DNA from 3 places in the Sphingobium sp. CFD-2 genome. Region 2 is predicted to be linked to each of the others. Evidence: riboswitches for the same ligand, from Rfam matches in the RefSeq annotation. Region 2 holds a riboswitch; each other region holds the start of a gene.
The links. Region 2 has a riboswitch for cobalamin ahead of LDB29_RS24315 (DUF1636 domain-containing protein). Riboswitches for the same ligand answer to the same signal wherever they lie in the genome.
Positions count from the first base shown of each region.

Region 1 (7,610 bases), 310 kb from region 2:
CGCGGCAGGCGTCGCCTCCGGCCTTGGCGGTGTCGCCCGCGCCGCAGGCTCCGCTGCCGTCTCGCCCCTGAAGCGCGCCGCTTCCAAAGCCTCCGAAAGCGTCAAATCCAGCTTCTCCGATGGTGCACGCGCGGCCTTTGGCGTGACCGGCGGCACATCCACCGCAGGCACGGCCGGAGGCACAGGCGCAGCCCCCGCAGCATCATCTTCCCCCGCTGGAAGTCCCCCGGCCTGGGCGCAGCGGATGCGGCGATCCCAGGCCGTGAACCACGGCGCCACCATGGCCGCCCACGCGGTGCGCTCCGGCGACGGCCACGGAGGCGGCTCTTCCGTCAATCTTTCTGAAAGTGACCGCTCATGAGCATCTTCAAAAGACCATCGACCCATTACGGCAAATCGCCGGAACCGGAGACACCCTATCAAAAGGCCGCACAGGTCTGGGACGAACGCATCGGTTCGGCCCGCGTGCAGGCGAAGAGCTGGCGCTATATGGCCTTCGGCTCGCTGATCCTGTCGGCCGGCTTCGCCGCCGCCCTTGTCTGGCAATCGGCGCGCGGCACGGTCGTGCCGTGGGTGGTGCAGGTCGATAATATCGGCCAGTCGCAAACGGTCGCTCCGGCAGTTGCCGACTATCGGCCGACCGATCCGCAGATCGCGTTCCACCTCGGCCGCTTCATCGAACAGGTCCGCGCGATTCCGGCTGACGCCATCATCGTCCGACAGAACTGGCTCCGGGCCTATGAATGGACCACGGATCGCGGCGCGGCGGCCTTGAACGATTATGCCCGCAGCAACGACCCGTTCACCAAGGTCGGCCGGCAACAGGTCGCCGTCGAGGTGTCCAGCGTCATCCGGGCATCGAACGACAGCTTCCGCGTGGCCTGGACCGAGCGTCACTATGAGAACGGCCAGCTTTCCACGACCGAACGCTGGACCGCGATCCTGACCATCGTGATCCAGACCCCGCGCGACGCCGAGCGTCTGCGTGCCAATCCGCTCGGCATCTACGTCAACGCAATCTCATGGTCGCGGGAGATGAGCCAATGATCTCCGCGACCTTCCGCCAAGCCGGCTTTACCGCTCTCCGCAAACCCGCCTTCGCGGCTTTGATGCTGTCCGCCACCATGCTCGCCGGCTGCGCCACCAACCGGACGCAGTTCAGCTACGACGCCGACGTGCCCTCGCTACCCGTCGTGGAGGCCCCCGCAACTGACGATCAGTCTCGTCCGTTGCATACGCCGCCCGCATGGACGGTCGCGCGCGGCGGGACCGCTGCCGGGACATCGGCAGGCCGGGTCGAGAACGCCAATGCCGCCGCCCGTGTCGAGCCGCGCCGCGAGGGCTATTATAACGCCATCCAGATCTATCCCTGGTCGGAAGGCGCGCTCTATCAGGTCTATGCCGCACCGGGACAGATCACCACGATCGCGCTGGAGCCGGGCGAGAGCCTGACCGGCGCGGGTCCGATCGCGGCAGGCGACACAGCCCGCTGGATCATCGGCGATACCGAGAGCGGTAGCGGTGCGACCCGGCGCGTCCATATTCTCGTGAAGCCGACCCGGCCGGACATCGCCACAAACCTCGTCGTGACGACAAGCCGGCGTACCTATATGATTGAGCTGCGTGCCCGCGAGGCGCTCTATATGCCGTCCGTCGCCTGGGCCTATCCTGCGCAGCCGGCAGGGCAGGGTCAGACCGTTCCCGCCGCGCCGATCATCCCGACTGAGGCGGCGCGCAACTATCGCTACGGCCTGACCGGCGACAATCCGCCGTGGAAGCCCATCTCCGTCTTTGACGACGGCCGCCGCATCTATGTCGTCTTCCCGCGCGGCATCGTGCAGGGCGAGATGCCGCCGATCTTCGTCATCGGCTCCGATGGCGAAACCCAGATCGTCAACAGCCGCATTCACCAGAACATCCTGATCGTGGACCGCCTGTTCGGCGCCGCCGAATTACGCCTTGGCAGTGGCGATCGTCAGCAGACCGTCAGGATCGTCCGCATCGAGCAACGGCAGGCCGCACAGCCCGCAAAGGCGACCGGAGAATCCCCGTCATGACCGAAGACACGACTACTGTAGAAGCCGCACCGGACACCACCGCGCCGATGCGGCTGCGAGCCGAACCGCCCCGCGTCACCCGTCTGTCCCGTAAGACGCTGGCTGGGGTAGGAGCCGTCGCGCTGTTCGGGATCGGCAGTGCGCTGATCTATGCCCTCCAGACCCGCGATATGAGCGGCAGCGGCGAAGAACTCTACTCGACCGAGAATCGTGCAACGGCGGACGGGCTATCCGGCCTGCCGCGCGACTATACCGGCCCCGTCCTGGGGCCGGCCTTGCCCGGCGATCTCGGCGGCCCGATCCTCGACGCGCAGAACAGGGGGCAGCCTGTCACGCCGCCGGTCATGGCGACGCCCGCCGTCGATCCCGCCGAACAGCGCCGCATCGCCGAGGAAGAGGCCGCGCGCGTCAGCCGCGTCTTCTTCCAGACCGCCCCCGGAACAGGGGCTGCAAGCCCGAGTCTCGCCGGCCTTGGTCTGACCGGCCAGCCTGGTGCTGCCGGCACGCAGGACCGGCATACCGCCTTCCTCAATGGCCCGGTGGATCGGCAGACTGTCGCCCTGGACCGCATCATGGCCCCCGCATCACCCTACATCCTTCAGGCCGGAGCCGTGATCCCGGCAGCGATGATTACCGGCATCCGTTCGGACCTTCCCGGCCAGATCACCGCGCAGGTGACGGAGAATGTCTATGACAGTCCGACCGGCAGCCTGCTCCTGATTCCGCAGGGGACGCGCATCATCGGCCAATACGATGCCGGCGTGACCTTCGGCCAGCGTCGTGTCCTTCTCGTCTGGAACCGCCTGATCCTGCCAAACGGCCGCTCGATCGTGCTGGAGCGACAGCCCGGAGCGGACGCCAGCGGCTATGCCGGCCTTGAAGATGGCGTTGACTATCACTGGTGGGATCTGATGAAGGCAGCCGGGCTGTCAACGCTGCTCGGCATCGGCACCGAACTGGCGACCGACGACGAGGACCGGCTGATCCGCGCCATCCGCGACGGGGCGCAGGACACCATCAACCAGGCCGGGCAACAGATCGTCCAGCGCCAGTTGCAGGTCGCCCCGACGCTGACCATCCGACCGGGCTTCCCGGTCAGGGTCATCGTGACGCGGGATCTCGTCCTCGAATCCTACAGGAATTGAACATGGCAAAGCTGAAACTCGGCCCGCTTCCAGACGACAAGCCGGTGAAGTTCACGCTGGAACTGCCGGCGCAGCTTCATCGCGACCTGACCGACTACGCCGAGGTGCTGGCCCGCGAGAGCGGCCAGACCCCCGCCGATCCCGTCAGGCTTGTCGTGCCGATGCTGGAACGGTTCATTGCCACGGATCGGGGATTTGCAAAGGCTCGACGGTCAGCCGGGTAATCGGCTGACGGATTCACCTGATTCCCGACAGAGTATGGCCGCGCCGTGCAATCTGGATCAGTCCCCGCTTGCTTCACACACGGCTTAACCTTACGGCAATCATTAGGTTTGCAATAGTGAGCCTATGATCGCGCCGGTTCCCCGAGAGGGGATTAAAACGGGAACGCGGTGAGGATGGTCCGCCATCCGAATCCGAGGCTGTCCCTGCAACTGTGAGCGGCGAGCGCGATGCACACGGGGTTTCGGCCTCAAGCCACTGAGCGAGAGCTTGGGAAGGCCGTGCATCAAGCCTTGACCCGCAAGCCAGGAGACCTGCCGGCGTCTGGTCGCTCTTGCTTTGGTCCAGGGGATGGCCGGGGCACGGTGTATTCCGTCTGAGCGACGAACGTGCGGCGGGGGCCGCATCGGTCGTGTGACGGGCGCTTGAGGCGTCCGCCCGCTCTCGCGCCCGACCGTTCGTGACGGCACGCCCCCGCCCGACAGGGTTCGGCGCCAGGGGGGCTATGGAGTGAGACTTTCGACGATTTCGCGGTTCGCGCTGACGGTGGGGCTGTCGGCGTGGGGCATACAGGCACAGGCGGCCGACAGTGATCCTGCCCCTTCGGGCGAAGAATCCGGCAAGCCCAAGACGCAACAGGAAATCGTCGTCACGGCCAACAGCCGCGAGGAATTGCGCGACATTCTCTCGCCGGGGGTGGTCTCGGTCGTCTATCCCGACGACACGCGCGGCGAGCACAAGGCGCTGCCCGATCTGCTCGACCAGATTCCCGGCGTCTACGTCCGCCGCGTCGGCGGCACGGGCGGCTATACGACTACGAGCATCCGGGGCAGCGCGCCCAGCCAAGTCAACATTTACATCGACGGCGTGCCGTTCAATCTCTCCAGCGAGACGGCGGCTGATATCTCCACGATCCCGATTTCCAACGTCGAGCGCGTCGAGGTTTATCGCGGCGTCACGCCCGCGCGCTTCTCCGGTGCGCCGCTGGGCGGCGCGATCAACATCGTGACCAAGATGCCGACCGACCTGAGTGGCACCGTGTCAGCCGGTGCGCGGTCCTATGGCGGTCGCCAGTTTTCGGGGAACTTGAGCTTTCCGCTGCTCGGCGGCGGTCTTCTGCTCGGTCTCGACATGGAACGCAGCAAGGGTGAATTCAAATATCCCCTCATCGCCGCGCGCATCCTGGACGGCATCGAATATGGCGACGGAGAATGGAGTGGGGACGGCCTATCCAACACGCCGTGCAGCATCTCTTCCGAATATCAGCCGGTGCGCGCCATCAATCCTGTCTGCCAGTTCCCAACCACGCGGCAGCGGCAGAATAACAGTTTCCAGCGCGACAATGTGATGGTGAAATGGCGCAACGACAATATCACCGCCAAATATTCCTTCACCCATATGGACCGGTACATGCCGGAGATTGTGCCCACTCAATATGGTGGACTTCAGGGCTACAGCCTCATCGATCTCCCGGAATACACATTCCCCCAGGTGAACCTGACCGCAGGCTCGCTCGCCAGTTTGGGCGTTCCCTTCAACAAGCGGCGTCAGCAGAAGCAATATCAGCATGACGGTGCGTTGAACTGGCATGACCGCTTCGGCGACCTCGAACTGGCGCTGAACCTCAACTTCATGGACCAGCGCAAGCGGTTCAACAATTACGACATGGCGGCACCGTTCGGCGTCGGCAGCCGCACGGCGCTGTATCACACCACCCGCTACGGCCTGACCGCCGACGCCAGCTACACGCTCGGCGCGGAGTGGGATGTGACGCAGCTTCTCGAATTGCACGTCCAGCATAATTGGGAGACGATGCGCTACGACGCCGACAACCTCATCAATTCGGTGACAGGCTTACGGCGCGGCGATTATTATCAGCATTACAAGCGTCAGCTCACCAACATCCAGGTTCAGGATACGCTCACATTCCACACGCTGGGCGACCTCCAGGTGGCACCGATCTTCCGGATCGAGAAGCTGACCGGGCCGGTGCTGGGGAGCCAGGACAACCCCTTCGGTCCGTCATCCGGAAATTACGGTTGGAAACCGACATGGAGCGTCAGCGCCAAGAAAAAGGTGGGTTCGGACTGGCTGCTGTTCGCCAGCTACGGCACTTACAACCGCTATCCCAATTTCTATGAAATCTATGGCGACGGCGTCTATATTCAGGCTGGTGCCGACAGCGTCGGCAACACAATGCCGCTGCTGCGCGAACATGGCAGCAACTGGGATGCCGGCCTTGGCTGGAACGGCACGATTGCCGGCGATCTCGCGGGCAGCTTCCGCGCCACCTATTTCCAGCGCCGGACAAAAGATGAAATCACGCTGTTCCTGACGCCCGTGGGCGGGAAATATGTCAATTCCGGCACGACCATCACCAGGGGCGGTGAGTTCGAGGCAAGCCTCAAATGGGGCGACCGCGCCGACCTCCAGCTCGCCGCGACGGTGCAGGAGGGGCACTATGTCAAGGGGACCTATTTCGTCTATCCCGCCATTCCCGTCGCGGAACGTGTTCTGGGCAATCTGCGAACGCTCCAGAACCCCCGCTTCACCGCGAACGCGCGCCTCAATCTGCATTTCCTGGGCGGCGCGCTAACGACATTTGGCGAGGTTCGTCACAGTGGACGTCGCTATATCAGCCAGTCCAGAAGCCCCGGCAGCGATGAGAACAGCTATACCTATGAAGCGCCGCTCACCACCTTTGACGCCGGTGCGCATCTCCGACTGCCGCATGGCCTGACGATATCGGGCGGCGTGTCCGATATTTTCAATGCCGGGCCGAAACAGAAGATGCACATGGTTGGCAGCAACGATGGGCTTCACCCATATAATTACTGGAAGTGCAGCGCTTTGGAGGCGGACGAGACAGGCGACTATTCTTGCTTCGACGACGAAGCAAACCTTGTGCGTCAAAACTACCCACTTGCGTTCAATCCCTACTATCCCCGCCAAGGCCGCACGTTCTACGTGACGATCGCAAAGAGTTTCGGGGCGAAGGATTGGCGGTCCGTTGCCTCTCCTGCCTTGCACGGTAATGGCGGCACGAATTGGACCGGCTTCTATGCGGGCGGTCATGTCGGCCGTGGCTGGGGACGCCGCAACGCCGATGAAATTCTCATCTTCGACAAGCGGCAGAATGGCGTGTTCGGCGGCCAGATCGAAGGGGTAGCTAGGTTCGATGGCGATGGCAACTTCATCGACCGCAACGCCTTCGCTCCCGGGTTTACTGGCGCGGGTGCTGCCTTGGGCAACACGCCGGATGATGGGGTGCGGTCCGACAAGCGCAAGGGCACCGATTACGGGTTCCGCGTCGGCTACGATCATCAGGTGGGAAGCTGGCTGTTCGGTCTGGTGGGCGAATGGGCCGATTTCGATCTTGTCGATAGCGTCTCCGGCTATGCCCTGCTGACGAACATCAGCACGCGGGAAGCACTGCCGCCGACCAGCTACAGCTTCACCCGTCGCCTGAAATCCGGCGTCTCCTTAAGAGCGCGCACCGGCTATTCTTGGCGCAATACGCTTGGCTATGTGACCGCTGGCGTCATCCGCGCCAATATCGATCATAGCTTCGCGACGACCAATACCGTCAACGCCTTCGAGGAAAGCAATGCCGGCAAGCATCGCTGGGGCCATCAATATGGCGGCGGTATCGAGCAACGCATCGCGGGGCCGCTGACGATCGGCCTCGAATATCTGCGAACCAACATCAAGGATGGCGATTATACGGTCGCTGCCGGTGCGAGCGGCACACCGCCGATCTACACCGGCTTCCAAATAGGTCCGATAGGGCAAGGCGCTAACTCACCTACCGATATCCGGCGCTCGGAATCGCGCTACCGAATCGACTCATTGCGGCTGACTCTGGGCTACCGCTTCTAGCCGCTCGACGAACTGGATGCGTCGCCGACCCCGACAATCGCGGCGGTGGCGCAACAGCAAGGGGGAATACTCGTGTAACTTCGTAGGAGAATCGAAATGGCGACGACAAGAACGGCCTATAGCCTCTACCACTATTTCTCCGGAGGTAATGGAATGGCCGGCCGGATTACCGACAATGGCACCACGGTTGCGGCAAACTTCCCACCGCTAACCAAGGCTCTGAACGGCGATCCTCTGGTGGAAGGTTTCAACCTGGGTGGCCAGCGCATTGCTGTTACCCAGCGTGTGGCAGGTGTCGCGCAACCAA
Region 1 is NZ_CP084406.1:588,743-596,352, forward strand. It holds gene trbL (P-type conjugative transfer protein TrbL) at 1-361, shown strand, start outside; gene trbF (conjugal transfer protein TrbF) at 358-1,047, shown strand; gene trbG (P-type conjugative transfer protein TrbG) at 1,044-2,057, shown strand; gene LDB29_RS22975 (TrbI/VirB10 family protein) at 2,105-3,202, shown strand; gene LDB29_RS22980 (DUF2274 domain-containing protein) at 3,205-3,426, shown strand; cobalamin riboswitch at 3,544-3,761, shown strand; gene LDB29_RS22985 (TonB-dependent receptor domain-containing protein) at 3,935-7,303, shown strand; gene LDB29_RS22990 (hypothetical protein) at 7,400-7,610, shown strand, end outside.
Region 1: another riboswitch for cobalamin. It lies ahead of LDB29_RS22985 (TonB-dependent receptor domain-containing protein); the one in region 2 lies ahead of LDB29_RS24315 (DUF1636 domain-containing protein).

Region 2 (7,610 bases):
GCAGGCGGGCAGGCGGCAGGATGCGGCCGTCGGGATTGTTGGGGTTGGCGAGCAGCAGGGCGATCGCTTCGCGAGGCGGTTCTTCATCGGCGGACATCGGGGCGCCATGCGCGAAAATCTCCGCATGGGTGCGGTAGCTGGGCACGAGCCATCGTGCGGGCATGTCCAGCATCCGCCCCACCAGCCGCAATCCCGCCTCGCTGCCGGGCACGGTGCAAAGATGATCGGGATCGACCCCGAAACAGGCTGCCGCCGCCGCCTCCATCGCCGCCAGATCGTGCGGATCGGGCAAATGCCGCCAGTCGATGGACAGATGATCGGACCCCGGCCAAGCCAGGGGGCTGATCCCGGTCGAGAGGTCGATCCAGTCCTGCCCGCCATAAGCGCCCCGCGCTTCGGCCAGGCGGCCGCCATGCCAGGTGAAGCCGCTCATCGCGCCACCGCCATCGCCAGCAGCAGGGCGCTTTCCAGCAGTTCGATGCCGGCGCCATGCCCATCCCCGGAGATGCCGCCGATCCGCGAGCTCAGCCAAAGACCCCAAAGCGGGATCAACGGGATCGCCGCCAAAAGGGCAGGCTCCCGATAACCCAGCGCCAGCCCCAATATCGACCAGAGGATAAACGGCTCCGCCCGCCACCCGGCCCGGAAACGGCTGGCCAGTCCTTCATGGAGCGGCGGCAGCCAGCGCGTCCAGAATAGCGGCCCGATGCGCGCCACCATCGCCACGGCCGCCAGCATCCATGGCGGAAAGCTTTCCAGCCACAGCTGCAACAGCACCAGCTTGGCCGCCAGTTGCAGGCCGATGGCGACAACGCCGAAGCTGCCGATATGCGGATCGGCCAGAACGGCGGACAGGCGGCTCCGATCGCCATGCGCCGCCCCCGCCGCATCCGCTATGTCGCCCAATCCATCCAGGTGCAGCGCACCCGTCACGGCCACCCAGGCGACCAGGCCGAACAGCGCCCCCGCCCAAGGGTCGATGCGCATGCCCAGCCCGGCACCGCCCGCGACCACCAGCCCGACGGCAATGCCCGTTGCGGGCAGCCAGCGGATGGCGGCGGCGAAATCCCCCTCATCGACATCCTGCGCGGGCAACGGCAGGCGCGTCATCAATTGCAGGGCCAGCACCAGCCGCTTCATGCGATCAGGCCCGTAATCTGTCCCGACCGCCCTTCCGGCCAGACCCGCAGGCTCAGCACCGCGCCATAGGGCAGGTCCACCGCCCAGCCCTGCCGCACGTCGAAACCGCACAGCACAGCCAGGGCCGCCCGTATCGCCCCGGCATGGCAGACCACCAACGCCGGCTCGCCAAGCACGTCCAGCCCGTCCCCGATCCGGGCGCGTAGGTCGGTCCAGCTTTCGCCCCCAGGCGGCGGAAATCCGTCCGGATCGTCCCAGAAGCGCGCCAGATCCTCCACAGGCAGGAGCGCGGGGTCCGCACCCTCCCAATCCCCGAAATTCAGTTCCCGCCAGCGCCGGTCGACGTCAAGTTCGATACCCCGCTCCGCCGCGATCGCCGCGCCCGGCGCCCGCGTCCTGGCGAGGTCGGATGTCACCACCCGCGCGAAATCCAGATGCCGCGCCCGCTCGATGCAGAGGGCGATCCCCTCCGCTTCCGGCGGGGCGTCCAGATGGCCGAGCAACCGTCCGGCAAGCTGCGGCGCGCCATGGCGCATCAGGTGGAGGGGAAAGGCGTTCATAGCGCACCTGCCACCGCCGCTTCGGCAAAGGTCGCCATGCCGCCATGCGCTGCCAGAGCGGAACGCACGATCTGCGCCGCGACCGCCGCGCCGCTTCCTTCGCCCAGCCGCATGTCGAGCCGCAGCAACGGCTCCAGCGCCAGAGCGGCCAGCAGGCGTTCATGCCCCGCCTCCGCCGACATATGGGCGGCCATGCAGTGCCCGACGATCGCCGGATTGTCCTTCGCCAGCGGCGCGACCGCCGCGCAGCCGATGAACCCGTCCAGCATCACCGGCACGCGCAGCATCCGCGCCGCCAGCACCGCACCGGCCAGCGCCGCGATCTCTCGCCCGCCCAGCCGGCGCAACGTGTCGAAGGCATCGGCGCAATGCGCCCCGTGCAGGGCGAGCGCCCGCGCCACAGCTTCGGCCTTGCGCGCCAGCCCGTCGCCATCCACGCCTGTCCCCCGTCCCACCCAATGGGCCGCAGCACCCCCAAAGGCCTGCGCGCAGAGCGCCGCCGCCGGCGTGCTGTTGGCAATGCCCATCTCGCCCAGCAGCAGCAGGTCCAGTCCCGGTTCCACCGCCGCCGCCCCCGCATTGATCGCGCTCAGGCAATCCGCCTCGCTCATGGCCGCCGCGACGCAGATGTCCTCCGTCGGCCGTTCCAGATCGAGCGCGACGACGGCCAGCTCCGCCCCGCAGGCCTGGGCCAGCGCATTGATCGCCGCGCCGCCATGACGGAAATTCGCCACCATCTGGGCGGTGACCTCGGCCGGGAAGGCGCTGACTCCGCGCGCGGCCACGCCATGATTGCCGGCGAAGATCGCGGCGCGGATGCGCTCCGCCCGGGGGCGTTCCCGCCCCTGCCAACCCGCCATGAAAAGCGCGATCTCCTCCAGCCGCCCAAGCGAACCGGCCGGCTTCGTCAGCACCCGCTGCCGCGCCGCCGCGGATTCGGTGGCGTCTGCATCCGGGGCGGGAAGGGCGGCCAGCGCGGCGGCAAAGGCCGCGCGGTCGTTGAACCGGATCATGAACAGACGAAGCCTTCGGGCGGCGTGCGGACGATGAAATGCCCCTTCACCCCCTGGGGCCAGTCCGCATAGCGCACCACGCCCTCGTCACTTTGGGCATGGCGCAGGGCATAATCCAGGATCGCGCGCGCGGCTTCCTCATCCGGCGTGAAGTCGCCCAGCACATAGCCGATCTTGCCCGTTCCGCGCACATGTACCGTGCAATGGCGCTGACAGGCGAAGAGGCAGGGCATGTCCTGAACAGCGACGGACGCATAAGCGGGATCGCCATCGCGTACCCTGTGCAGCGCCTCCGCCAGCAAGGCGCCGCCGCGCCGTCCGGCAGCATCCTCCCGCTGTTCCCCCGAAAGGCGGCAGGTCGAACAGACGACGACCGAAGCCCCCGGCCCCACGGCCCGCAGCATCAGCGATCGCCCCGCAAATCAGTCATTCCACATCCTCCCGCCCGACGGCATGTGCCCCGACGGGAACCGGGCAAGGGAGGACGGTCCGGCACCAGGCAGGCGACAGGCCTTCCCCCGCACGGTCCAACCGGCAAGGCGATGGCTGTCGTTCAGCGAGGGAACCCCCGTTCGGCCGGCACACCCTGTCCGGTCGAAGAACGACGGCGTCAGGCAGGTCTCCTGGCTCGCGGGTCGATGCTTTCCGGCCGCCTTCTCGGACCTTCATGGCCCAATGGCGCGATGGCCGGATGGCTCGCCGCTTACAGTTGCAGGGGCAGCGCGGGCGTTCCACCCGACTTCCCTTTTCATCCCCTTGCGGGGAACCTGTCGCACCAGCGCTGATAAAGCCGCCTTCGTCCAATCGCAAGGGTGGAAAAACAAAGCCGGCCCAGCCCGCTCCAATCGCGCGACTTGCCCTCGGCCGGGCAATGGCAAAGCTTCTCTTCACCTGCGTGAACTGCTATTATCGGGCGATAGGGAGAGGGCCATGGCGATTCTGACGCGATGGATGGACTGGTTCTGCCGCCTGTTCGCATGCACGGCTGAAAACGACATGCTGGTCAACGACCTGATCGCGCACATCCGTTCCGACATCACCGAACGCTGAGCGGCAGGCGCGCAGCCGCTTTCCCATTCGGCCCGCATTCACGGGAACGGGTGCGCCTCTCGCGGGTATTATGGCTATGTTGGCCAACGACCTCGGCACCACGCTCGTCCGCCTCTTTCTCGCGACCCTGCTGGGGCTCGCCCTGGGGTTCGAGCGCGAACGCAACGGCCATGATGCGGGCCTGCGCACCCACGGGCTGGTATCGCTGAGTTCGGCCATGCTGACCCTGTCCGCCCTGGAACTGGCGGAAGTCCACAAGGACAGCGACCCGATCCGCGTCGTTCAGGGCCTTGCCCAGGCCATCGGCTTCATCGCGGGCGGCCTGATCTTCGTGCGCGGCGGAGATGTACGCAACATGACCACGGCGGCAAGCCTGTGGATGGCCGCTGCCGTCGGGATCACGGCGGGCGCTGGCCAATATGTCCTCGTGCTGGCAGGGTCGCTGATCGCGCTGCTGCTGCTTTCTCTGCTGCTCATATTCGAAAAGCATATCGGTCCGCGCGAGAGCGGATCGGACGATCCGGACGCCGATTCCATGACCATGCCCAACCGGCGCGGGTCCGCCCCGGAGCGCGAAAACTGAAAGCCGGCAAGATGCGTTGAAACGAGCAGCCGGAAATCGCCCGCCCATGGTCCGTCGCCCCTTTGCCCCTTCGCCCTAACGGATCGTCATTCCCGAAACCGCGCCGTCATCTGCGCGGATCGGAATAGCCGGCGCATGATCCATCGCCGCCGGGTCGGAAGGGCATAGGCAGCATCTATGGGGCATATACCTTAATCGCATCTGGCGCATTGGGCGCGTCTTCCCGATGCTGAAACGACATGAAGTTCAATGAACTGCGAACATCATTTTCGTCGCCTTGGCGAGGCGGACACGCCCGCAGGGACGAGGCAGCATCTCGAGGTCAGCATATGGACGGCGTTCGCGTAGGCAAGAGAGTGATAGGCGCACAGGCGCCCGTCATCATCGGGTGGGAAAATATAGGCCGGGTGGAAGGCGGACCGCTCAAGCAGTTCATCTTCACCTGGTTCCAGCCCACGGCGCTGTTCGCGCTCATCGCCTTCTGGTACTATGCGCCCAATTCCATCGCCAAGGCGTCCACCGCCATCGGGATCGGCATCGGTTTCAGGGTGCTGCTGCTGGCGCTCGAATGGGTCAGCCCGCGCTATGAGAGCTGGCGCCTGACGTGGAAGGAACTGGTCACCGATCTCTTCTATGTCGGGCTGGGCTACACCATTCTGGACCTTGTCGAACATTATATCGGCAGCGGTGCGGTGATCGAGGCCATCCTGCACAGTTTCGACTGGGACAAGCTGGCGTGGTTCACGGGCCTGCCGCTGCTGGTGCAGGCTTTCCTGATCTCCTTCATTTTCGACTTCGGGCAATATTGGATGCACCGGGGGATGCATAACTGGTATCCGCTCTGGCTGCCCCATTCGGTGCATCATTACATCACCCAGTTGAACATCAACAAAGGCGCGGTCGGCAATCCCGTCGAGCTTTTCCTGATCGGGCTGGGCATTGGCGGGTTCTTCGACTTCCTGCCGAGGGCCGCCCTCCTTGCCGGCACCTTCGGTCTGGCGATCGGCACCTATCAGCACATCAATGTCCGCTTCAACACGCCGCGTTGGTGGCGCTTCCTGTTCAACACCACCGAACATCACAGCCTGCATCATTCGCAGGACTTCGAAGCGACCCGCAGCAATTATTCCAACACCTATATCTTCATCGATCGCATCTTCGGAACCTGCGTCGATGGCGAGGCCGAATTGCTGGGATTGGAGGGCGGACGCCGGATGTCGATCCGCGAGCAGATGACCTATCCCTTCACCGAAGGCTGGAAGACGATCAAGGAACGCTACGGCCGCCCAGCGGCGGTGCCGGCTGAATAAGGCAACTGCTCTTGCAAAAAGGGGGTCATGTGACAGCGCGTTTCCTGGACTGGATCTGGCATATAAAGGGCAGCATGGCGCTCGCCTCCGGGCAATCGGCCGATGAAGCCATGGCCAGGCTCGGGCCCCTGTTCCGTCAGGCCGGCACCAGCCATGAGCGTATTGGCGACACGCTGACCTTCAGCAAGAAGGATCAGGCCGCGCAGGACAGGATGTCCATCTTCGATGGCGGCATTCTCAGGATCGAGAGGGAGCCAGCCGGGCCGGTGCTGCGCTATTGCCTGACCAGCCGGGCATTGCTGTTCTGCTTCCTGGCGCCGCTGCTGTTCCTGAGCTTCGCCGGGCTGACGATCGTCGCCGGCAAGCTCGCAAAGCCAGCGGCGCAGGAGACGGTGAAAAAGGACGACAAGAAGGACAAGGTCCTGCCGCAGCACTGGATCGACAAGGCGCTGGGCGCGCCGGCGCCTGAAAAGCCCAAGAAGGACGACAAGAACAAGGAGGATGGCAAGGCGCCAAAGCCCACTGCGGCCTATGTCTTCGCCGGCCTGTTCGCCGCGCTCTATGTCGTGGGACGTATTCTGGAGGGTCGGCTCGTCAAATCACTGTTCAGAAAGAGCCTGCTGAGTTGACGATGGCTGCATCGGTTCGGCTGCGCTGCTGGCCGGGCCGAAGGAATCGAGCGGCAGGGCGCCTTCGAGCACGAGTTCGCCGCTGGCGATCCTGCGCTTCAGATAGGCGAAGGTCTGCGCCGTCTGGTTGAACAGATGCTCGCCGCCCTTGAGCGCGGCGTAACGGGGCTCCTCCCCGCGCACGACCGGGGCAACGACATAATCATAGTCGCAGGCGTGGAAGAGCGCGAAGGAATAGCGTTCTTCCCTGACCTTCTTCACGCGGTGCCGTGTCGCGGCATAGCGGCCGTTGGAGAGTATCTCCATCATGTCGCCGATGTTCATGATCATCGTGCCCTCGACCAGGGGAACGTCGATCCACTGGCCCTGCCGGTCGATGATCTGGAGACCGGGCGCCGTTGCGAACAGCAGGGTGAAACATTCGTAATCGGTATGCGCGCCGATGCCCTGGCGGTCTTCAGCCGTCGCGTCGAAGGGATAATGGATCAGCCGAAGCTGGCTGGGGGGATTTCGCAGATGCGCCTGGAAATGATCTTCGTCGAGCCCGAGCGCCAGGGCGAAAGCGCGGAAAAGCTGGCCTCCGATGCCCGTCACATGGCGGTAATAAGCCTGCACGTCTTCGCGGAAGCCCGGCATTTCGGGCCACAGATTCGGACCCAGCAGCGGTCGCCTGCCCTCGGAGCGCACATAGTCGCAATTGACGTCGAACGCCTCTTTGAGGTCGCGCTGGCCGGCGGCGAATTGCTCCTCTCCCACCGGCACATAGCCGCTGTGGTTTTCCGAAAGGCCGATATAGCTCTTCATCTTGGTGTCGGCGTCGAGCGCGAAATAAGCCTGCGCGCGCGCGACGATCCTGCGGAACAAGGCATCGTCCATCTGCGCGCCCGCTATGTAGAGGAACCCTGCCTCCACGCAGGCGCGGTCGAGTTCACGGGCAACGGAAAGCCGATCCTCAAGCCTGGGGCTATCCAGTTTCGAAATGTCGACGAGCGGCAGGGCATGGTGCTGTGTCATGGATGAGGAGCGTAAATCCCCCGGGGCATAGCGATAGATGGACCCATGCTATGATTTCCATCGATTTGATCTATGAGCGGAGCAGTCCACCGCCTATGAAGAGCCGCTATATCTTCCACGAAAGCAGCACGCGCATGAACGATAGAACGCCGCTGATCGACAGGAAATTTGCCAGCCGGGTCGATTGGAACCTCATGCGGACCTTCGTGGATATCGTTCGCGCCGGCGGCATAGGCGCGGCGGCGCGACGGCTCAACCGGCAGCAGCCCAGCATCAGCGCGGCGCTCAAGCGGCTGGAGGACCATGTCGGG
Region 2 is NZ_CP084406.1:900,283-907,892, forward strand. It holds gene LDB29_RS24295 (threonine-phosphate decarboxylase) at 1-433, opposite strand, end outside; gene LDB29_RS24300 (adenosylcobinamide-GDP ribazoletransferase) at 430-1,140, opposite strand; gene LDB29_RS24305 (histidine phosphatase family protein) at 1,137-1,700, opposite strand; gene cobT (nicotinate-nucleotide--dimethylbenzimidazole phosphoribosyltransferase) at 1,697-2,713, opposite strand; gene LDB29_RS24315 (DUF1636 domain-containing protein) at 2,710-3,117, opposite strand; cobalamin riboswitch at 3,309-3,499, opposite strand; gene LDB29_RS24320 (MgtC/SapB family protein) at 3,840-4,346, shown strand; gene LDB29_RS24325 (sterol desaturase family protein) at 4,676-5,656, shown strand; gene LDB29_RS24330 (hypothetical protein) at 5,686-6,285, shown strand; gene LDB29_RS24335 (isopenicillin N synthase family oxygenase) at 6,256-7,299, opposite strand; gene LDB29_RS24340 (LysR family transcriptional regulator) at 7,434-7,610, shown strand, end outside.

Region 3 (7,610 bases), on a different replicon from region 2:
AGCAGGCCAGAAGCCGATCAGCTGCTGCCCCTTGAGGATGGCGGCTCCCTGTCCGATCAACGCCTCCGCCAGCCCGTCCGGATAGGCGGGCACGTCGCATCCGGTCGTCAGCACCGCGTCATAACCCAGCGCCCGCGCATGATGCAGCGCCGCGTTCAGGCCCCCCAGCGGCCCCATGTCCGCAGCCGGCCGATCCGCCAGCCCGATCATCCCCTCCACCTGCCGGCCGCAGACCGCCACGGTTTCGACCTGCCGCCCCAGCGCCGCCACCGCATGCTCCAGCAGGCTGCGCCCATCCAGCATCGCCCGCGCCTTGTCGCTGCCGAACCGGCTGGACCGCCCGCCGGCCAGAACCGCCCCCATCAGCCGCATCATGCGCCGCCCGCGATGATCCGGGCATAGCTGTCGGGATCGACATTGCTGCCGGAGATCACCACGACGCTCGCCCCGTCGGCATCCGGAGCCAGCCCGGCCAGCATCGCCGCCAGCGACGCGGCCCCGCCCGGCTCCACCACCAGCTTGAGGGCCGAAAAGGCAAAGCGCATCGCGTCGCGCACCTGATCGTCGCTCACCGTAAGGCCGCCCGACAGATAGGCCCGGTTGATGGGAAAGGTCAGCGCCCCCGGCGCGGGAGACAGCAGGGCGTCGCAGATCGACCGCGCATCGGGCGATACGCTTTCCCGCACGCCGCTCGCCAGCGAGCGCGCCGTATCGTCGAACGCTTCCGGCTCCACCGCCAGGATCGCGACGCCGGGCTGGCGCGCCTTCACGGCGGTCGCAATTCCCGACACCATGCCGCCGCCGCCGCAATTGACGAGGATCTGGCCGATCTCCGCCCCCGCTTCGGCGGCCTGTTCCATGATCTCCAGCCCGATCGTCCCCTGGCCGGCCATGATGAAGGGATCGTCGAAGGACGGCACCAGCACCGCGCCCCGTTCATTCGCCAGCCTCGTGGCGATTTCCTCCCGGCTTTGGGTGAAGCGGTCATAGGGCACGACATCTGCGCCCAGCGCCCGCGTATTCGCCGTCTTGATCGCGGGCGCGTCGGCCGGCATCACGATCGTCGCCGCCATGCCCAGCAACCGCGCCGCAAGGGCCACGCCCTGCGCATGATTGCCCGAAGACCAGGCGACGACCCCCGCCTTTCGCTCCGCCGCGTCCAGGCGGGCCAGCCGGTTGTAGGCGCCGCGGAACTTGAACGATCCGCTGTGCTGCGCGCCTTCGAACTTCACCAGCACGCGCCGGCCGCAGCGGGCGTTGAGCGCCGCATTTTCCAGCAGCGGCGTGCGGATGGCGGCAGGGGCGATGACCCGCGCCGCATCCTCGACATCGGCGGGGCTGATGGCGAACGGCATGCAATCTCCTTCCATGGCTGCCTCTTGGCATGGCCGCCGCTTTCCCTTATGGCGCGGGACGCGGGCGGGGCAATGCCTTCGCGCGCAAAAAGAAGATCGCGCCGGTGCCCCGAAGGGGGCTGAAAACGGGAATGCGGTGCGGACGGGAAACCGTCCTATTCCGCGGCTGTCCCTGCAACTGTAAGCGGTGAGCGCGATGCACTTCGGCCCAGGGGCCGGCCACTGGACGCAAGTCCGGGAAGGCGTGCATCGCCGCATTGACCCGCGAGCCAGGAGACCTGCCGGCGCATGGTCGCTCTTGCCTTGGTCCAGGGTATGGCCATGGCACGGTGTTCTCCGTCTGAGCGACGAAGCGGCGCAGGGCCGCATCGGTGCGGGGGGAGGGCGCGGGCGCCGGCCATTTCCCCCGTCCGGCCGCGCAAGCGGACGCCCTGAGCCATGTTGCACCGGCGCTCAGGGGGAATATAGACATGTTGAGGATTTCCATTTCCATCGCCGCCTTGCTCGCGGCCGCTCCCGCCCTGGCGGAGGATGAGATCATCGTCACCGCGCTGGGCATCGAACAGCCGCGCGACGAGGTCGGCCAGGCAGTCACGGTCATCGACGCCGACACCATCCGCACCCGCCAGAGCGTCAGCGTCGTCGACCTGCTGGCCACCACGCCGGGGGTGCGCTTCAATCGGGCCGATGCGGTGGGCGGGGTCACTGGCGTTTCACTGCGGGGGGCGGAAACGACGCAGACGCTGGTGCTGATCGATGGCGTAAAGGTCAACGATCCGAGCGGGATTGGCGATGCCTATGATTTTGGCAATCTGCTGACCGGCAACATAAGGCGGATCGAAGTGCTGCGCGGTTCCAATTCCGTGGTATATGGCAGTCAGGCGATCGGCGGTGTCGTCAACATCATGACGGGCGCGCCCGCAGAGGGTTTGGCCGGCAACGCCTCGGTCGACTTTGGCTATGCCGACACGCTGAATGCAAAGGCAGATATTTCCGGTGCCACTGGCATGGTGTCCGGCGGCATCGGCATCGCCTATTTCAACACCGACGGCATTTCCGCCGCCGCCAACGGCACTGAAAAGGACGGCTACGAAAATCTCGCGACCAACGCGAAGCTGAAACTGGCCTTTGCCGACAATCTCAGCCTCGACCTGCGCGGCTATTATATCCATGCCGATCTCAACACCGACCTGTTCTTCGGTGCGCCGATGGAATCGAGCGATGTCAGCAAGCTCGACCAATATATCGGCTATGCGGGTCTCAACCTGTCCTTGTTCGACGGCAAGTTGACCAACCGCGCCGCCGTCACCTGGTTCCGCAATGACCGCGATTATATGCTCCAGCGGGGCGAGGCGCCGGATTACGGCTTCTCCGGCACCAATCTGCGCTTTGAATATGAAGGCGTCTATCAACCGGTCGATCAGGCCCGGCTCATCTTCGGTTACGAGCATGAACGGCCGGACTATGATTTCTTCTATCATGATTTCTTCACGGGCGACAAAGTCGTGGGCAAGGCAAAGGCCGACATCGACAGCGTCTATGCCCTCGCAGTCGTGAAGCCGTTTGCGGGCCTCGCATTGACCGGCGGCGTCCGGCATGACGATCACAGCCAGTTCGGTGGCGCGACGACCTTCGGTGCAAATGCGAACTACACCCCCAATGGCGGCTCCACCAATTTTCGGGCCAGCTATGGTGAGGGTTTCAAGGCACCCTCCCTCTATCAGCTTTACGACAGCTTCAGCGGCAACCGCGCACTCAAGCCCGAGCGGTCGAAAAGCTATGACATCGGTTTCGACCAGAGCCTGGCGGGCAGTCGGGCGATGCTCTCGCTGACGGCGTTCCGGCGCGTTACGCGCAACCAGATCAATTTCGATTATGCGACTTCGCTCTACGGAAATCTGGACCGCACCCGCGCCAAGGGCGTGGAGGCGATGCTGACGCTGCGGCCCGTCGATGCGCTGACCGTCACCGCCGCCTACAGCTATGTCGATGCGCGCGACCGCAATACCGACGCCCGGCTGCCGCGCCGCGCCGCCAATGCGGTCAGCGTTTCGGCGGACTATGTCTGGCCCTTCGGCCTGTCGACCGGCGCGACGGTGACGATGGTAGGCGACAGCTTCAACGATGCGACCAATATGGTGCGGCTGGACGGCTATGCGACGGCGAACGTCCGGGCGTCTTTCCCGATCCGGGAAAATCTGGAAATCTACGGCCGCATCGACAATCTGACCGATGAGAAATACGCCACGGTCCATGGCTATAGCACTTATGGCCGGTCGGCCTTCGGCGGCGTGCGTGTGCGCTTCTGAAAATAGCCTAATGACGCGGCGCGGCGTTCACCCGCGCCGCGTCCTTGCGCTGCGCTGTGCCCTTGTGCGCAGCGCCGTCAAGCTGCGCTGTGCCCTTGTGCGCAGCGCCGTCAAGCTGCGCTGCGATGCCCCGCGCCGCCTCGACATAGGCGGGGCCGCCGCACACCGTCCACGCCTGCGGCACGCGGATGCGCGGGATGGCGCGCAGTATGGGGTGGTGCAGCATTTCCGTCCCATGATCGACCACCTTCTCGCTGCCGCTCTCCACGATCAGCCAGTCCGGACGGGCGGCGATCATCTCCTCCAGCGACAGTTGCGACAGCGCCGGCTTGCCCAGCCTGCGGGCCAGATTGATCAGGCCCACCCGCTGCATCAGGTCGTCGACCAGCGTGCCGGTGCCGGTCATATAGCCGCGCCGCTGATAATAGGCCGCGACGCCGCGACGCTTCGGCGGGGGCAGGGCGGCGAGGTCGCGGTTCATCCGGGCGATCATCGCTTCGCCCCGTTCGGGATGGCCGACCGCCGCCGCCACCTGCCGGATCTGCGTCAGGATCATGGCATAGCTGTCCGCGCTCGCCAGCCCCAGGGTCCGCCACTGGCCCGGCGGCGCGCCGACGACGCTGCCGCCGGAAGGAAAGCCGATCAGCAGGTCGGGGCGGATCGCCAGCACTTCCTCCGCCGGGCGCTTGAGGGTGCGGAAGGCGCGGGCCCTGCCGACCGCCGCCGACAGTTCCGGGTCGTGCCCATAGGGGCTGAGCGCGGCGATCTGCGCCGGGTCCGCCAGAGCGAGCACATATTGGTCGGCGCAGGTGTTGAGCGACACGATGCGCCGGGGTTGGGCGGGCGCCGCGCCGGTCAGGGCCAGGGCGCAGAACGTTGTAAAGATCATTCTGCACCGCACGCTGCTGCTCCCGGATCGTGCCTCAACAAACCAATGTGCTCCCGCCTTCGCAGGAGCACGGCACGCTGTAGCAAGCAGGGAAGGACGCGCAAGCCATGAGCGCCCGGCGCCATCCGCTGCTGATCCCCACGCTGACGGCGCTGGCGCTGCTGGCCGCCCTTGCTTCCCTCACTCTGGGCGCGGTTCCGCTCTCCCCGGCGCGCATCTTCGCCGTCCTCGGCGGCGGCGGCGATGACGTCGCCCGCGCCATCCTTCTCGACCTGCGCCTGCCCCGCATGCTGCTTGGCCTGATCGTCGGCGCGATGCTCGGGCTGGCGGGCGCGGCGCTTCAGGGCTATCTGCGCAACCCGCTGGCCGAACCTTCGGTCCTGGGGGCATCCAACTGCGCCGCGCTGGGCGCGGTCGGCGCGCTCTATTTCGGGCTGGCGCAGGCGCATCCGCTGGCGCTTCCCGCGCTCGCCATCATGACCGGCCTGATCGGCATCGCCGCGCTGTTCCTGCTCGCGGGCCCCGCGGAAAGCCCGCTCACGCTGATCCTTGCCGGCATCGCCATCGCGACGCTGGCGGGGGCGGGGATCAGCCTGTCGCTGAACCTGTCGCCCAATCCCTTCGCCGCCATGGAGATCATGAGCTGGCTGATGGGCAGCCTGGAAAACCGCGCCTACGGCCATGTCTGGATCGCGCTGCCCTGCGTCGTGGTGGGGGCGGCGCTGCTGATCGCGGACGGACGGACGCTGGACGCGCTGACGCTGGGGGAGGATGGGGCGCAGGCGCTCGGCATCGACCTTCGCCGGGCGCGCATCCGCCTGATGCTGGGCGTCGCCATCGGCGTCGGCGGCGCGGTGGCGGTGTCCGGGGCGATCGGCTTCGTCGGCCTGATCGTGCCGCATCTGGTGCGGCCGCTGACAGACCGCTCCCCCTCCGCCATATTGCTGCCCTCCCTGCTGGGCGGCGCGGCGCTGCTGACGCTGGCGGACATCGGCGTGCGGCTGATACCGACCGGCAGCGAACTCAAGCTGGGGGTGCTGACGGCGCTGCTGGGCGTTCCGGTGTTCCTGATGCATCTGATGCGGGAGAGGCGGCTATGGTGACGATCCGCGCACAGGGGCTTTCCGTCAGGCTGGGCCGCCATCCGGCGGTAAGCGGCGTCGATCTTGCGCTCGGGCCGGGCGAGCTGGTCGGCATCATCGGTCCCAATGGCGCAGGGAAGTCGACGCTGATCCGCGCCATGCTGGGCCTTGTGAAACGGGAAAACGGCTCCGTCCTGATCGACGGCGCCGATAGCGCGCGGCTCAGCCGGCAGCAGATCGCCCGGCGCATCGCCTATCTGCCGCAGGGACAGACGCTGCACTGGCCGCTGGCGGTGGAGCGGCTGGTGGCGCTGGGCCGCCTGCCGCATCTGGGGCCGCTGTCCCGCCTTTCCGTGGAGGATGAGGCGCTGATCGACGCCGCCCTGATGCGCGCCGACGCACTGCATCTGAAGGGCAGGGTGGCGACCGAATTGTCGGGGGGCGAGCGCGCCCGCGTGCTGCTGGCCCGGGCGCTGGCGGTCGGCGCGCCCGCGCTGATCGCGGACGAGCCCTTGGCCGCGCTCGATCCGGGGCATCAGATCGACGTCATGGACCTGCTCAGGGCGGAGGCGCGGGCGGGATCGCTGGTCGTCACCGTGCTGCACGACCTGGGCATGGCGGCGCGCTATTGCGACCGGCTGGTGCTGATGGATCGCGGCGCGCCGGTGGCCGACGGCGCGCCGCTGGACGTGCTGACGGCGGGGAATCTCGCCAAAGTGTACGGCATTTCGGCGCGCATAGAAACGGACGGCGACTGGCCATTGATCCTGCCGACCGGGCGGACCGCGTCCTGACCGTCATCTGCCGCGTGCTCCCGCCGTTGCAGGAGCACGCGGCACGCTATTCGGCAAAGGCGCGTGGCGCGGGCGCGACGACCGTGAAGGTGCCCGCGCCGATCTCCGACACTTCCAACGCCCGTTCCGCAATGCCGTCCCGGCCGAAGCGGAACGCGCCGTCGATCCCGGCAAAGCCCCCCGCATCGCGCAGCCGCGCCGCCGGGAAGGTCGTCCCCGGCTTCCAGTCGCGCGCGATCCGCACGGTCAGCAGCACCGCGTCATAGCCGAGCGCCGACAACCGGAAGGGCGCATTGCCGTAGCGCGCCCGATATTTGGTCGCGAGCTGGCGGTAGAGGCCATCCGACACGCTGGCGAACCAGGCGCCGCGCAGCACCGGGCTGGACGCCAAGCCGCTGTCCGTATTCCACAATTCGGTGCCCAGCAGCCGCGCCGTCGCGCCGCCATTCTTCCGCACGATCGGCGCGACCTGCACCGCCACCCGGCCGCTGTCCGCGATCAGCAGCGCGTCATAGCTGGAGGAGGCCTGCAATTTCCTGACCGCCGCCGTGATGGAGGCGGGGCTGCGGTCGAAGGTCTGCATCGACACCACGGTCCCGCCCGCACCCTCGACCGCGCGCAACAGGGCGGTGCCAGACCGCTCGCCATAGGTTCCCTTGGGCACCAGCGCGGCGAATTTGGACAGGCCCTTGCCCCTGGCGAATTCCACCACCCGTTCGATCGACTGGTTGGGGTTGTAGCCCATGATGTAGACGCCGTTCCCGGCGACGCTGGTGTCGTTGGAGAAGCTGATGACCGGCACATTGGCCCGCGCCGCGATGGGGCCGACGATCCGCGCATCCTCCGCCAGCAACGGCCCCAGGATCAGCTTGTTGCCGTCCGCCAGCGCCTTGTTCGCCGCCGCCGCCGCGCCGACCCCGGTGTCGTAGGTGGTGATGCGCACCTTGTCGGCCTTGGTGTCCAGCAGCGCCAGCGTGGTCGCATTGGCGATGGACTGGCCGACCCCGGCATTGGGACCGCTCATCGGCACCAGCAGCGCGACGCGATGGCGCAGCGTGTCGGTGGGCAGGCCTTCGGTGACGTCGGGGCCCGTCTGCACCGGCCCGCTGGGCTGCGCCGGACCGGGGCCCTTGGGCACGATCGACTGACAGGCGGCGACCAGCAAAGCCGTCGCGGCGAAC
Region 3 is NZ_CP084405.1:2,591,473-2,599,082, reverse strand. It holds gene LDB29_RS12830 (molybdenum cofactor guanylyltransferase) at 1-372, opposite strand, end outside; gene LDB29_RS12825 (threonine/serine dehydratase) at 372-1,355, opposite strand; cobalamin riboswitch at 1,441-1,656, shown strand; gene LDB29_RS12820 (TonB-dependent siderophore receptor) at 1,826-3,664, shown strand; gene LDB29_RS12815 (ABC transporter substrate-binding protein) at 3,672-4,553, opposite strand; gene LDB29_RS12810 (iron ABC transporter permease) at 4,661-5,656, shown strand; gene LDB29_RS12805 (ABC transporter ATP-binding protein) at 5,650-6,429, shown strand; gene LDB29_RS12800 (penicillin-binding protein activator) at 6,476-7,610, opposite strand, start outside.
Region 3: another riboswitch for cobalamin. It lies ahead of LDB29_RS12820 (TonB-dependent siderophore receptor); the one in region 2 lies ahead of LDB29_RS24315 (DUF1636 domain-containing protein).